Regions from separate parts of the Synechococcus sp. R55.7 genome, predicted to be linked through region 1. Evidence: predicted binding sites of a transcription regulator. Region 1 holds the regulator's gene; the other holds the start of a gene.

Region 1 (5,810 bases):
AAGCTCCTCGGCGGCGACTGGTGGCGATTGACTTGGAGCAGCCCGACCAGGTGCAGGAGGTGATCCCCGAGGCGGAGGAGACCCTGCAGGGGGTTAGCTTGATCAACAATCAGTTTGTGGCCTTCTACCTCAAAGACGCCCACACCCAGATCAAGACCTTTGCTTTAGACGGTAGCTACCTGGGGGAAATTCCGCTGCCCGGGCTGGGATCCGCCAGCGGCTTTGGCGGCAAGCGCTACGACACCGAGACCTTCTACACCTTCACCAGCTTCACCACCCCACCCACCATCTACCGCTACGATTTCACCAGCGGCACCAGCACCCTGTTCCGTCAGCCCCAGGTGGATTTCGATCCCCAGGCCTACGAGGTGCAGCAGGTGTTCTACACCAGCAAAGATGGCACCCGCATCCCCATGTTTCTCGTCCACCGCCGTGGCCTGACTCGGACAGGGGATCACCCCACCCTGCTGTATGGCTACGGCGGCTTTGGCATCTCTCTTACCCCCAGCTTTTCAGTGGGTCTGGTGGCCTGGCTGGAAATGGGAGGGGTTTACGCCCAGCCCAATTTGCGCGGCGGCGGCGAGTACGGAGAAGAGTGGCACCAGGCGGGCACCAAGCTCAACAAGCAAAAGGTGTTCGACGACTTTATTGCCGCTGCCGAGTGGCTGATAGCCCATGGCTACACCAACCCCGCCAAGTTGGCCATCTCCGGCGGCAGCAACGGCGGCCTGCTGGTGGGGGCCTGCCTGGTTCAGAGGCCGGAGCTGTTTGCAGCGGCCCTGCCGGCAGTGGGGGTGTTCGACATGCTGCGCTTTCATAAGTTCACCATCGGCTGGGCCTGGATCTCCGAGTACGGATCCCCGGAGAACCCGGAGGAATTCAAGGCCCTCTACGCCTATTCCCCTCTGCACAACCTCAAGCCCGGCACTGCCTATCCCGCCACCCTGATCACCACCGCAGATCACGACGACCGGGTGGTGCCCGCCCACAGCTTCAAGTTTGCCGCTGCCCTGCAGGCAGCCCAGGGGGGATCCCAGCCCATCCTCATCCGCATCGACACCAAGGCAGGGCACGGGGCCGGCAAGCCCACCAGCAAGCTGATTGAGGAAGCTGCCGACCGCTGGGCCTTTTTGGTGCAGGTGCTAGGGATCCCCTGGGACGGAACGGGAAGTTAGCGAGCTCTAGGACCCAGGCCCACCCGACCGGCATAAACTGCCGCTTCCCCCAGCTCGTCTTCGATGCGCAGCAGTTGGTTGTACTTGGCAATGCGCTCGCTGCGGCAGAGGGATCCGGTTTTGATCTGCCCGGCACGGGTGGCCACCGCCAAGTCGGCAATGGTGGTGTCTTCCGTCTCGCCAGAGCGGTGGCTGATGATGGTGCGAAAGCCGGCTTGAACTGCCAATTGGATGGCCGAGACGGTCTCCGTCAGGGTGCCGATTTGGTTGGGCTTGATCAAAATGGCGTTGGCGGCGGCGCTGTCGATACCCTTTTGCAGGCGGGTCAGGTTGGTTACAAACAGGTCATCTCCCACCAGCTGTACCCGGGATCCCAGTTGAGCGGTCATGGCTTGCCAACCGGCCCAGTCTTCTTCCGCTAGCCCATCTTCAATGGAAAGGATGGGATAGTTGGCCAGCAGTTGCTGGTAGTAAGCCACCATATCAGCCGCGCTGTGGGCTTTGCCCTCAAAGTGATATTGCCCATCCTGCAGCAGCTCGTTGGCGGCCACATCCAAGGCCAAGGCGATATCTGCTCCCGGTTTGTAGCCTGCCTGTTCAATAGCCGTCATCAGCAGATCCAAAGCCGCCGCATTGGAGTCGAGATCAGGAGCAAACCCCCCTTCATCCCCCACACCGGTGGACAGCCCCTTCTGCTGCAGCACTTGTTTTAGTACCGCAAACACCTCAGCCCCGTAGCGCAGCGCCTCGCGAAAGCTGGCCGCTCCAATGGGCACAAGCATAAATTCTTGAATATCGACGTTGTTGTCGGCGTGGGCGCCGCCGTTGAGCACGTTCATCAGCGGCACCGGCAGCAGGTTGGCAAAGGGCCCCCCCAGGTATTTGTAAAGAGGCAAGCCCACTGCTTCCGCAGCCGCTTTGGCTGTCGCCAGAGAAACTGCCAAAATAGCGTTGGCCCCCAGGCGGGACTTGTTGGGGGTGCCGTCCAGGTCGATCAGCAACTGGTCAATACGGGCTTGGTTGAGGGCATCTTCTCCCTGCAGCTCCGACTGGATGGGGCCAAGGATGTTTTCCACCGCCCTCAGCACACCCTTACCGCCGTAGCGTTTGGGATCCCCGTCCCGCAGCTCATGGGCCTCGAAGGTACCGGTCGAGGCACCGCTGGGAACCTGCGCCAAGCCCGTTGCTCCATTGGCTAGACCCACCAGGGCTTCTAGGGTGGGACGCCCTCGCGAGTCGAGGATCTCATGGGCGGTAATCCACTCGATGGCCGTTTCCACAGTTACACCTCAGCAATTGGCTAGATAGCTCTGGCCAAAGCCAGATCCCCCCATAGACTAGTAGATTCTTGCCCGCGATCCGGTCAGCTTCCAGAAAACTTTAAGTCTGTCCTTCGGGCACAGAGATTCTTCAAGGCTGCAGCAGTAGATTGAACATAGGCCGGCCAGAGCTTCAACTAGCCGTCGAGCGGGGTTTGCCTGGGCAAGGTGCTACTCAGGAGGTGTTCTCCTCTTCCTTCTAGGCAAAGCGATGGCTCAGCCGCATCGGGTCGTGTACGGTGATCTTCTTCTTGTGAATGGAGATGTACTTCTTCTTGCGCAGCTCTCCCAACAGGCGGGTGATGGTGACGCGGGTTGAGCCAATGGCCTCGGCAATGGCCTGGTGAGACAGCTTGAGATCGATGGTGACCCCATCTGGGCCAGGCACCCCGAAATCGCGACAGAGAATCAACAAAAAGCTGACCAGACGGGATCCCATGTCGCGATGAGCCAGCGTCTCGATCATCATCTCCGTTTGCAAGATACGAGACGACAGGCTTTTAACCAGCAACATGGCCAGTTCGGCGTTCTCCTGCAAGGATTTTTCCACCTGCTCGATCGGCAGAGAGAGTAACTCGGTAGGTGTAAAAGCCACCGAGTGATAAAAGCGGTCGGAGCGCTGTCCCGTGATAAAGGAGAGCACGCCGAAGATGCTGTTTTCGCGTAGGAGGGCGACGGTGATTTCCTCCCCCATTTCGTAGACCCGCGAGAGCTTAACGGCTCCCTTCACCAAAAAGTAAACCCGCTCCGCCGGATCCCCTGGAAAAAAAATGGTCTTCCCGCGCTCAAACGTTTCGATAACCGGAGGATGGTGAGGGCCTCCCAATTGCTTGAAGGCTGTGATCAGAGATTTTTCCGCTACGGCCACCGCCATACTCATCAACCTTTTAAGGTCAGTTTATACCTAAGATCAACCTATTAAGATCAATCTAGAAGCATTAGGCTAGGTTGCGACCCCTTGACTTCAGAATCGATGATGATACCAAGATTTACCCTAAAGTAGAAGGTTCTGCCCAGGCATCTTTGTAGCACGTGCTACATTTTTGAGTCTCGTTTTTGCCCCAGAAAGGGATCCCCAACCGAAAGCAGGGGTTAGGATAAGAGCCATTGTCGCTGGGGGCTGCGCCAGCCCTTGGCGGTAGAGAGTGGAGTGGGTTGGAACATTCTATCTATCTATCTATCTATCTATGGGGATCCCAGAGGTTATCGTTGCTGCACCTTCTCAACTGAGCCGCCAGCATTTCACAGTGCGGATGCCGGATCCGGCCAATCACCTGCTGGAGGTGGAACTGCAGATCCAAGAGGTGGATCCAGAGGTGCCTTTGCGGCTGCGACTGCCGGTGTGGACGCCGGGATCCTACTTGGTGCGGGAGTATGCCCGTCATGTGCAGGAGTTTCAGGCGGCAACTGAGCAAGGGATCCCTTTGGCCTGGCGGAAGGTGGATAAGAATACCTGGCAAATCGATCCGCCGGGTTCTTCTGCCGTGAAGGTGTGCTACCGGGTCTATGCCTATGAGCTGACGGTGCGCACAAACCATCTGGATTTGACCCACGCCTATTTCAACGGGGCAGCGCTCTTTCTCTACGTGCCCGGTCGCGAGCGGGAACCTTACACCTTGACGGTGATCCCCCCCAAGCCGGATTGGCGCATCGCCACCAGTTTGCGGCCTTTGATCTCCTCTTCTGGGGATCCCGCTTCCGGCCAGTCTTTTGTGGCGGAGGACTATGACGAGCTGGTGGATAGCCCGGTGGAGGTGGGCCTGCATCGGATGCAATCGTTTGAGGTGGAAGGGATCCCGCATTACCTTGTGGTTTGGGGGTCGGGCACTCTGGATGTCGATCGGGCCGTTGCCGATGCCAAGGCCATTGTCGAAACCACAGCCGCATTTTTTGGTGGGCTACCCTACGACCGCTACTGGTTCATTGTGCATTTGTCGCCGGGAGGATTTGGTGGCCTTGAGCACAAGTACAGCACCACCCTTCTTTACTCTGGGCTGGAGCTGCATCAGCCGGAGTCCTATCGGCGCTTTTTGTCTTTGCTGGCCCACGAGTTGTTTCATGCCTGGAATGTCAAGCGTCTGCGTCCTCTGGCATTGGAAAAGATCGATTACAACCAGGAAAATTATCTGGAATGTCTGTGGTTTTGTGAGGGGGCGACCAGCTATTACGAAAACGTCATCTTATTGAGGGCAGGGATCCTCAGTGCCGGCGATTTTTTAAAAGTTCTTTCCGAACAGATTGGCCGCTTGCAGCGTACTCCGGGCCGGGCCGTGCAATCGCTGCGGGAGTCCAGCTTCGATACCTGGATCAAACTCTACCGCCCCCACGAAAACACCCTCAACAGCCAGGTTTCTTATTACTTAAAAGGGGCTTTGGTCTGTTGGCTGCTGGATCTGCACATTCGCCACCTTTCCGGCGGTCAGGGATCCCTGGATACGGCTTTGCAGGATCTGTGGCAGCGCTTTGGTCGGTCAGAGAAGGGCTACAGCGACCAAGACTTGCGGGAGGCGTTTGAGCGGGCAGCCGGTGCCGATCTTGGCCGGTTTTTCGCAGCCTATGTGGAAGGCACGGAAGAGCTAGACTACAACACTTACCTACACCCCTTTGGCCTCACCCTTAAAGCCCACTTCAGCCGCCCCAACCCCATCCCATACCTGGGCCTCAATTTCAACGGCGAGGGCAATCGCATCAGCACAGTGGAGATGGGATCCCCGGCGCAAAAAGCAGGCATCTGGGCCGGCGATGAGCTGGTGGCCCTGGATGGGTTCAGGGTGAGCGCTGCCAACTTGGCGGAACGCTTGACGGCCTATCAGCCCCACCAGATCATTTGTTTGAGCGTTTTTCAAGCCGATCAGTTGAAACATTTCTGGATCCCGTTGGATCCCCCTCGGCCCGATGTCTACACGTTGGAGGTGTTGCCTGAACTGACTCCTGCTCAAGAAGCCCTTCAGCAAGGCTGGCTGGGATCCCTTGTCGGCGCCCAGCTTCGGTCAGAGGCAGGTCCCCATCTGCTTGAAAATTCACCTATCTCCTCCTAGCATGTTGAGGCAAGCAGGTAATCCAGTTAACTGGAAAGAAAAGTAACAGCAGCAGAGGACAGGAGTATCTGATGGACTTAGTTTTGGTTTTATTGATTGGGGCAGCTGTTGGTTTCTCGGTAGGCATTTACGTTGCTCGCCAGTATGGGGCCAGTCCTAAACTGGAAATCTGGAAACGAGAGATTATCAGAGATATATCTTCGCAGCTAAGCCAACACAGCCAAGAACTCAACGACCCGGACAAAGCACTCATCAAGTTGAGCGAAGGATTGGTAGAC
Region 2 (4,251 bases), on a different contig from region 1:
GATAGCCCCAGCGGATGTTTTCGGTCAAGAACCAGAGATCGTGGCTCTTGAAGGGGTAGGAAGCGTAGTTCTGCCAGAACTTCATCAGGTGGGGGCTGTTTTCAACGACCTTGCCGGTGCCGTAGTCAAAAGTGCCCCGAGAACGGCCCAAGATATCGGGCACAGGCACCCCCAGCCAGCGGCGGTCGCCGATGATGCGACACATCTCCTCTTTGTTTTCCATCTGGTCGCACCAGATCTGGGCTTCTAGCACCGCTTTCAACAGGGCAAGGGTGGCTTTCGGGTGCGCATCCACCCAGTCGGCCCGCAGGGCAAAGGCCTTTTCCGGGTGGCCGTTCCACAGCTCGCCGGTGGTGAGGGCACTATACCCCTCTTTTTGGTTCACCAGCTGGGCATTCCAAGGCTCGCCCACACAGAGGGCTTCCATGGTTCTGGATTTCATATTGGCCACCATCTGCGGCGGCGGCACCACAATGACGGAGACGTCGCTAGTGGGATCGATCCCGCCTGCGGCCAGCCAGTAGCGCATCCATAGGTCGTGGGTGCCACCGGGGAAGGTCATCGCACATTTGGGATCTTTGCCGGCAGCTCGAAGCTCGGCAAACTTGGCCTTGAGGGGGGAACTATCCAGGCCGATTTGCAAATCCCGATATTGGTTGGAAATGCTGATGCCCTGACCGTCCAGATTGAGACGGGCCAAAATGTACATAGGCACCGGCTTGCCATCGGTAACTTTGCCGGTGGTGATGAGGTAGGGCATGGGGGTGAGGATGTGTGCCCCATCGATGCCGCCGGCGGCGGATCCCAGCACCAAGTTGTCGCGGGTGGTGCCCCAAGAGGCCTGCTTGACCACCTCTACGTCCTTCATGCCGTACTTGTCAAAGAACCCCTTTTCTTTGGCGATGATCAGGGGGGCCGCGTCGGTTAGAGCGATGAACCCCAGCTTGGCGCTGGTGGTTTCGGGAGTATCGGCCTGCGCCACCCAGTAGCCTTTGCCCAAGGATTGCGATTGGGCGCGCGGGATCCCAGCCGTGGCCGCCCCAGCCGTGAGAGCAGCCACCCCGGCCAAAAATTGCCGACGGGAGACGGGAGAGGAAGTGCTGAACAGCTTAGACATCGAAACCTCCAAGATTTACAACGACGAAGAAAGAAAAACTTTCAGGACGGCAACAGAACCGCTAGCGGGTTACCAAAACAGAAGCCTGGGCGGCGGACGGATGCTGACGCGGCTTGGCCCCAAAGTGCTCCCTGAGTAACTCCACCAAGACCGGCTTGAGGTCTTCGCAAGGGATCCCTTTGCGCACGCATTCGCCCAGCTTGGCGTCTTTGCCCACCTCTCCCCCCATGTAGATGTCCACGGCCTCCACCACCCTGCCGTCCTTGCGAGCAGTGGTGCCCATAAGGCCGATATCGGCTACTTGGGGTTGGCCGCAGGAGTTGGGGCAGCCCGTCCAGTGGATGCGCACCGTTTGGGGGATCTCCAGCTCCGCCTCCAGCTCCTCCATCAAGGCCACAGCCCGGTTTTTGGTCTCGATAAGGGCAAAGTTGCAGAACTGGTTGCCCGTACAGGACACCAACCCCCGCTGCAAGGGCCCTGGGTTGGGGGAGAACTTCTTCAACAGCGGCTCTTTTAACAAGGAAGCCACTCGGGAGTCGGGCACATTGGGGATGAGCACGTTCTGCTCCACCGTCAGCCGCAGCTCTCCGGAGCCGTACACCTCCGCCAAGCGGGCCAGCTCCATCATCTCCAGGGCGTTGAGCCGCCCCACCGGCACATGCAGGCCGACAAAGTTGAGGCCCGGCTGCTTCTGGGCATGCACCCCCAGCAGATCCCGCTTGTGCCAGACCACCTCATCTTTTTCCGCTGCCCTGAGCAGAGGGTGGCCCGTCTGGCGCTCCACAGCCGCCCGGAACTTCTCTAGGCCCCACTCGTCAATGAGCCACATCAACCGCGCCTTTTGCCGGTTGGCCCGCAGGCCGTGATCCCGGTAGACCAGCAGCACCGCCTCGCACAGAGGAACTACATCGCGGGGATCCACCCAGACATCTAGGCCAATTGCCTCGGCGCAGCGGCGAGCAGAGAAAAAGCCGCCCACCAGGACGTTGAAGCCCAGGCGGCCATTTTTGAAGGCGGGCACAAAGGCCAGGTCGTTGATCTCGGCATGCACCGAGTTGTCGCGACAACCGCAGATGGCGATGTTGAACTTGCGCGGCAGGTTGCTGAAGGAAGGGTTGCCCTCGCCGTTGTTGGTGACCATGTCCTGCACCTTGCGAGTGAGGCCGCGCACGTCGATCAGCTCGTCCGGGTCAATACCGGCCAGAGGGGATCCCGTGATGTTGCGCACGTTGTCCATGCCCGACTGGATGCTGGTCAGGCCTACCTCTTTCAGGTAGCCCAGGATCTGGGGCATTTCCTCGATGGGGATGCCCCGCAGTTGCAGGTTCTGCCGGGTGGTGATGTCGGCTACGCCCTGTTCTCCATAGGGGTGGATGATTGCGCCCAACATCCGCATTTGGCCGCTGGTTAGGATCCCATTGGGCAGGCGCAGCCGCAGCATGAACTGACCTGGGGTGCGCTTGCGAAAGAAGATCCCCAGCCACTTGAGGCGGTGATCCCGGTCGTCTTCAGGAATGTTCTCCCAACCCATCCGGGCAAACGCCTCCAGCTCGGCCTTGACCGCCAGCCCATCCTTTTCGCTTTTGAGGCGTTCAAATTGGTTCGCCATGATCGCTGCCGTGGGGTGAACACTGGCTACCCTAGCGATGACGAACCGTTAACTTTGGTATTGGCCGTTACACTTTGTAACAAGTTATGCTATTTTGTCACCTTCTGATTGCAATTTGTGCATAAGGTCAGGCTTCTAGGAGCAGCAGACTCCCCTCTCCCCTTTGGGAAAGGGGCTGGGGGTGAGGAAAAGCTAGTTGAGAGGGTTGAAAGAGTTGAAAGGCTCCATCTGCCAGAGCAGACGGGGCGGGATCCCCAGCCCTTCGGTGAGGGGTGCGGGCCGTTGGGAAGTTTGGGGATCGCAGTCGTAGAGGGCAGTGGTGTAGCGATAGGTGCGGGGGGGGCCACCGTTGAGACGGATGCCGCTAATTTCAAAGGTGTAGTTGCGATTGGGCTGGATCGAACCCACAGAGTAGGTCAAAGTTTCCAGGCCAAAGGCGGGATCCCCCACGCGGAGATCTCCAACAGGCACCGGCTCGCCGCTGAGGGCATCGGTGATGCGGACTTGGGCTTGGCTGAGATCAGCCTTGCCGCCACGGCTGGGCACCGAGAAAGACCAGCGGTAGGCAGACAGGGGCTGGCCGGAAAACCCTTCTAGGCGGTAGAGGTAGCCGTCTTTCTCCGGGAAGGCGATGAACTCCGGATCCCGCACGGACTCGTCAAAACCGAAGATCCAGTTGGCGTTGGCCTGGGTCACCCGTCCAGCCCGTGGGTCAAAGACAATGCCGTAGGCCCCCTGGGCGTACTGAGGATACAGGTTCCAGCGGCGATGCCCCACATCCACAAAGTTTTCTCGACCTGGCTCGGCAAAATAGATGTCCACCTGCCGCGCCAACACCCGGCCTGGATCGGGGCCGTTCAGCTCTAGGATGGGCCCAACCGCCAGGTTGCTGAAGCGGGATCCCGCCTCCCCAGCAGGGGTAAAGCAGCGCCAAGAAGGGGGCGGCTGGTGGCTGAGAGTACCATTGGCTACCTGCATCAAGGCCGCTTGCTGGGCGGCTTCTAGGAACTGAGGATTGAGCTTCACCGGCGGTAACTGGTGCAACAGCCGTAGAAAATTCAGCCGATCCATCATCTTTTGGGCTGCTGCAGGCGTAAGGCGACCGGGGTTGCAGGTAGCAACCTGGGGCTGTTCGGCGTAAATAGGCCCCGTGAAGCTGCGGGTCTGGCGATCCAACCGGCACAGGAAGCTGGCAATCGGCACTTCCCCTGCCCGCGGTGGCTCCATCGAGGTAGGGGATCCTCCACAGGCCGCCAGCAGACAAAGACAAAAGATCCCCGCGATCCTCAAAGCCCAAGGCTGAACCAACTTGGGCAACCGCTGCAAGGGCATGCAAAAACCAGCCGAATTATGAGCCGGTGGGGGTGGGGGTGATGCTGGGGGGGCTGACGGTGCTGCTGCTGCTCTCGCCACAAGCAGGCAACAAGCCCAGACAGGCAAACAGGGCTAAGGCCGCCAAAAGCTGGTGGGTCACTTTGGGTTGCAACGTAGCCATGACAACAAACCTCCCAAATGCTGTTGGGTT

The links. The regulator NtcA, encoded in region 1, controls nitrogen genes in cyanobacteria. The targets are predictions, from matches to a motif close to GTANCNNNNGNTAC.
Region 2: NW820_RS05255 (ferredoxin--nitrite reductase) is a predicted target of NtcA. The motif match lies at 2,784-2,797, and genes of this name have one in related genera.

What each region holds. Positions count from the first base shown of each region.
Region 1 covers NZ_JANSIC010000145.1:449-6,258, forward strand. The annotation lists partial or broken gene NW820_RS08610 (prolyl oligopeptidase family serine peptidase) at 1-1,175, shown strand, start outside; gene eno (phosphopyruvate hydratase) at 1,172-2,455, opposite strand; gene ntcA (global nitrogen regulator NtcA) at 2,694-3,368, opposite strand; gene NW820_RS08625 (M61 family metallopeptidase) at 3,682-5,532, shown strand; partial or broken gene NW820_RS08630 (hypothetical protein) at 5,604-5,810, shown strand, end outside.
Region 2 covers NZ_JANSIC010000067.1:7,651-11,901, forward strand. The annotation lists partial or broken gene NW820_RS05250 (CmpA/NrtA family ABC transporter substrate-binding protein) at 1-1,117, opposite strand, end outside; gene NW820_RS05255 (ferredoxin--nitrite reductase) at 1,179-2,726, opposite strand; gene NW820_RS05260 (CAP domain-containing protein) at 2,919-3,953, opposite strand; gene NW820_RS05265 (hypothetical protein) at 4,075-4,221, opposite strand.